2 regions of the Paenibacillus sp. CAA11 genome follow, and region 1 is predicted to be linked to the other one. Evidence: a T-box and tRNA genes for the amino acid it is inferred to sense, from the RefSeq annotation. Region 1 holds a T-box; the other holds one or more tRNA genes.
The links. A T-box is a leader RNA that pairs with one kind of tRNA and senses whether it is charged. The one in region 1 lies ahead of ileS (isoleucine--tRNA ligase), so its partner is inferred to be a tRNA-Ile.

Region 1 (2,174 bases):
CTGTATTGTTGTTCGCAATCAGCTGCTCCTTAACGGCCGTAGTCTTGATAAACCAGCTGTCCATTGCATAGTAGAGAAGCGGTGTTTTACAGCGCCAGCAGAACGGATAGCTATGCTCATACTTTTCTTTGCTATACAGCAGGCCCCGCTCGGACAGCATCTTCACAATTTCAATATCCACTTCGCCGTCTTTGACGAAGCGTCCGGCCAAATCCGATACACGATCCGTGTAACGGCCGCGGCTGTCTACCACATTAATGAATTCAACTCCATGCTCACGGCAGGTCTTATAGTCATCTTCACCATGAGCAGGTGCCATGTGGACAATACCTGTACCGCTTGATTCAGTAACAAAATCAGCGCCGAGCACTTTTAGCCCATTCTCTGGATGAATGTAATCAAATGGAGCAATATAAGCTCTGCCTACGAGGTCAGCTCCCGGCATGGTGGAGAGAATTTCGTAGTCTCCTTTAAGCACACTCTCGGCAAGATTTTTAGCTACAATATAAACTTCTTCCCCTTGCTTGACACGAGCGTATTCCAGCTTAGGATTCACCGCCAAAGCGGAATTCGCCGGCAGCGTCCAAGGCGTAGTTGTCCAGGCGAGAACATATTCTCCGCTGTCCTTCAGCTTGAATTTGGCCGTCGCACTGAGATCCTTCACATCTTCGTAGCCTTGGGCTACTTCATGAGAGCTCAGCGTAGTTTGGCAGCTAGGACAATATGGGCTTACCCGGTGTCCACGATAGAGCAGGCCTTTGCCATGGATCGTCGAAAGAATATTCCACACGCTTTCGATATAGTTGTTATCCATGGTGATGTATGGATGATCGAGATCTGTCCAGTAACCGATCGCTTCCGTAAGCTCACGCCATTGCTTCTCATATTCGAACACGCTTGCCTTACATTTCTTCACAAATTCTTCAATACCATAGTTCTCGATTTCATGCTTGCCGGAGATGCCAAGCTGCTTCTCAACCCCGAGCTCCACGGGCAGCCCATGCGTATCCCAACCCGCTTTGCGGACTACACGGTAGCCGTTCATCGTCTGATAGCGGCCGATAAAATCCTTGATTACCCGTCCAAGAACGTGGCCAATATGAGGCTTCCCGTTTGCAGTAGGCGGGCCTTCGAAGAACACATAATTCGGCCGTCCCTTACGATTCTCGATACTGCGCTTGAACGTATCTTCACCCTGCCATTTCGCCAAGATGCGTTGTTCACGTGCCCGCGCCTTCTCTTTCACATCCACTTTTTGCAATTTCATAACTTCCTTTCGTGTTTATTAAAGGTATGCTAAGCTCTTGTTGGTGCAGAAAAACAAAAAAAGCCTCGTCCCCAAAGGGACGAGACTTCTGCTCGCGTTACCACCCTAATTCCATGGTTAAGCTGCCGTAAATGGAGCTGCCATGGCACTTTAGTACCCGTACAATGCATACGAGGCCTGAATAACGTCAGGCAACCGGTTAGGCTTACACTTTCCAGAGGGAAATTTCAGCTTCACATCTCAGGGAGGATATACGATTGGCGGCTTGAACATTGGCTTGCAGCATATGCCAACTCTCTGGGGATCAAGGTTCACCATGTACGGGTTCCCATCATCGATCTTTATTTTATCAACATTTAGATATTCCCTATTTTAGCGCGTTTGATTGAAAAGTCAACCATCCCAAGGATCTAATAAATCTCCTTCACTTCACGCTCGATGTTGCGGTCTTCAAGAGATTCCCAGCTCTCCTGGGTAAGCAACTCCAACTGAGCTTCCACAAGTGTCCGGAATCTGGCACGGTAGATAGAAGCCTGCTTCTTCAGCTCCTCTACTTCCAGAGAAACCCGGCGTGATTTAGCCAACGCCTCATTCACAATGCGATCCGCATTCTTCTCTGCTTCCTTGAGAATTAGCTGAGCCTCTTTCTTCGCATTGTTTCTAACCTCATCGGCCGCTTCCTGCGCAACGATAATCGTCTTGCTCAGGGTTTCCTCAATATTTGCAAAATGGTCCAGCTTCTCCTGTACCGTCAACAGCTGGTTCTGCAGTTCCTTGTTCTCTCGAATAACACTCTCGTAATCCTTGATCACTTGATCGAGGAACTCGTTCACCTCGTCCTCATCATAACCCCGAAGTCTGCGAGAGAACTCCTTGTTATGTATGTCCAGCGGTGTTAATGGCATGT
Region 2 (2,174 bases), 230 kb from region 1:
AGTCCACATCGACGGGGAGGTTTGGCACCTCGATGTCGGCTCATCGCATCCTGGGGCTGAAGTAGGTCCCAAGGGTTGGGCTGTTCGCCCATTAAAGCGGTACGCGAGCTGGGTTCAGAACGTCGTGAGACAGTTCGGTCCCTATCTGTCGTGGGCGTAGGAAATTTGAGAGGAGCTGTCCTTAGTACGAGAGGACCGGGATGGACGCACCGCTGGTGCACCAGTTGTTCCGCCAGGAGCACAGCTGGGTAGCTAAGTGCGGAAGGGATAAGCGCTGAAAGCATCTAAGCGTGAAGCCCCCCTCAAGATGAGATTTCCCGAGTTAGTAAGACCCCTTGAAGACGACGAGGTAGATAGGCTGGGGGTGGAAGTGCAGCAATGCATGGAGCTGACCAGTACTAATCGGTCGAGGGCTTATCCTAAAATGACCCCACAAAGTGAAGAAGAGGCTTCGAGGCTGATTCCGAATACTTTGCGGGAACCCCGAGAAGATCTAAATCACAATTTCGTTTCGTATCCAGTTTTCAGGTGATCAAACATCTGAACAATTGTGGGTGGATATCAAGGTTTGATATTTTCTCGCAGGCTGTTTTTGAAGGTGGGTTATTTTCCTTGATGAATTTCAGGGAGCGATAGCGACCGGAAAAAACCTGTTTGGTGGCGATAGCGGAGGGGTTCCACACGTACCCATCCCGAACACGACCGTTAAGCCCTCCAGCGCCGATGGTACTTGGACCGCAGGGTCCTGGGAGAGTAGGACGCCGCCAAGCAAATTCCCTGATGGGAACTTTGTCTCGCCGATGGTTCGGCAGATTAGATAAGGGCCCTTAGCTCAGCTGGTTAGAGCGCACCCCTGATAAGGGTGAGGTCGGTGGTTCGAGTCCACTAGGGCCCACCATTCTCTAACTTCCATGAAATTGAGTGTACAGGGACCCGAGAAATAATCGGAATGAATCCCAAAGTTGCACATCACTTTTTGGGATGAGATAAGGGGCCATAGCTCAGCTGGGAGAGCGCCTGCCTTGCAAGCAGGAGGTCAGCGGTTCGATCCCGCTTGGCTCCACCATTATTCCCTGATAGCTCAGTTGGTAGAGCACTCGACTGTTAATCGAGTTGTCACAGGTTCGAGTCCTGTTCGGGGAGCCACTTGCTTTCATAGCTCAGTAGGTAGAGTACATCCGTGGTAAGGATGAGGTCACCGGTTCGATCCCGGTTGAAAGCTCCATGTTGATAGTAAGGCCCGTTGGTCAAGCGGTTAAGACACCTCCCTTTCACGGAGGTAACAGGGGTTCGATTCCCCTACGGGTCATCCCATTTCGGAGGCTTAGCTCAGCTGGGAGAGCATCTGCCTTACAAGCAGAGGGTCGGGGGTTCGAACCCCTCAGCCTCCACCATATTCCATATTCATATGCCGGTGTAGCTCAATTGGTAGAGCAACTGACTTGTAATCAGTAGGTTGGGGGTTCAAGTCCTCTCGCCGGCACCATTGTGGAGGCTTAGCGAAGTGGCCAAACGCAGCAGACTGTAAATCTGTTCTCGTCGAGTTCGGTGGTTCGAATCCATCAGCCTCCACCAGTAAGTAAGAGCCATTAGCTCAGTTGGTAGAGCACCTGACTTTTAATCAGGGTGTCGAAGGTTCGAGTCCTTCATGGCTCACTTCTTTAAATGTGCGCGTGTGGCGGAATTGGCAGACGCACTAGACTTAGGATCTAGCGTCTTTGACGTGGGGGTTCAAGTCCCTCCACGCGCATCATTATTTATGCGGACGTGGCTCAGCGGTAGAGCATCGCCTTGCCAAGGCGAGGGTCGCGGGTTCGATTCCCGTCGTCCGCTCCATGCGCCCTTAGCTCAGCTGGATAGAGCGTTTGACTACGAATCAAAAGGTCAGGAGTTCGAATCTCTTAGGGCGCGCCATTTTTTTATTGCTTGTCGGGATGTAGCTCAGCTTGGTAGAGCACCTGGTTTGGGACCAGGGGGTCGCATGTTCAAATCGTGTCATCCCGACCATATATTTTGCGGGTGTAGTTCAATGGTAGAACTCCAGCCTTCCAAGCTGGTAGCGTGGGTTCGATTCCCATCACCCGCTTTGCTTACAAAGAAGAGACGACAATAATGTCGTTTCTTTTTTTATTATTTCCACTAAGTATAACTCTCACTGTTACAACGATGTGGAT

Region 2: it encodes a tRNA-Ile, which carries the amino acid that the T-box ahead of ileS (isoleucine--tRNA ligase) is inferred to sense. The anticodon was not compared.

What each region holds. Positions count from the first base shown of each region.
Region 1 covers NZ_CP028922.1:3,130,564-3,132,737, forward strand. Annotated here, with positions in the region: gene ileS (isoleucine--tRNA ligase) at 1-1,267, opposite strand, end outside; T-box leader at 1,340-1,611, opposite strand; gene DCC85_RS14720 (DivIVA domain-containing protein) at 1,678-2,172, opposite strand.
Region 2 covers NZ_CP028922.1:3,360,411-3,362,584, reverse strand. Annotated here, with positions in the region: rRNA gene DCC85_RS15770 (23S ribosomal RNA) at 1-422, shown strand, start outside; rRNA gene rrf (5S ribosomal RNA) at 654-770, shown strand; tRNA gene DCC85_RS15760 (tRNA-Ile) at 822-898, shown strand; tRNA gene DCC85_RS15755 (tRNA-Ala) at 991-1,066, shown strand; tRNA gene DCC85_RS15750 (tRNA-Asn) at 1,071-1,146, shown strand; tRNA gene DCC85_RS15745 (tRNA-Thr) at 1,150-1,225, shown strand; tRNA gene DCC85_RS15740 (tRNA-Glu) at 1,238-1,309, shown strand; tRNA gene DCC85_RS15735 (tRNA-Val) at 1,319-1,394, shown strand; tRNA gene DCC85_RS15730 (tRNA-Thr) at 1,411-1,486, shown strand; tRNA gene DCC85_RS15725 (tRNA-Tyr) at 1,491-1,575, shown strand; tRNA gene DCC85_RS15720 (tRNA-Lys) at 1,584-1,656, shown strand; tRNA gene DCC85_RS15715 (tRNA-Leu) at 1,670-1,750, shown strand; tRNA gene DCC85_RS15710 (tRNA-Gly) at 1,762-1,836, shown strand; tRNA gene DCC85_RS15705 (tRNA-Arg) at 1,838-1,914, shown strand; tRNA gene DCC85_RS15700 (tRNA-Pro) at 1,931-2,007, shown strand; tRNA gene DCC85_RS15695 (tRNA-Gly) at 2,016-2,086, shown strand.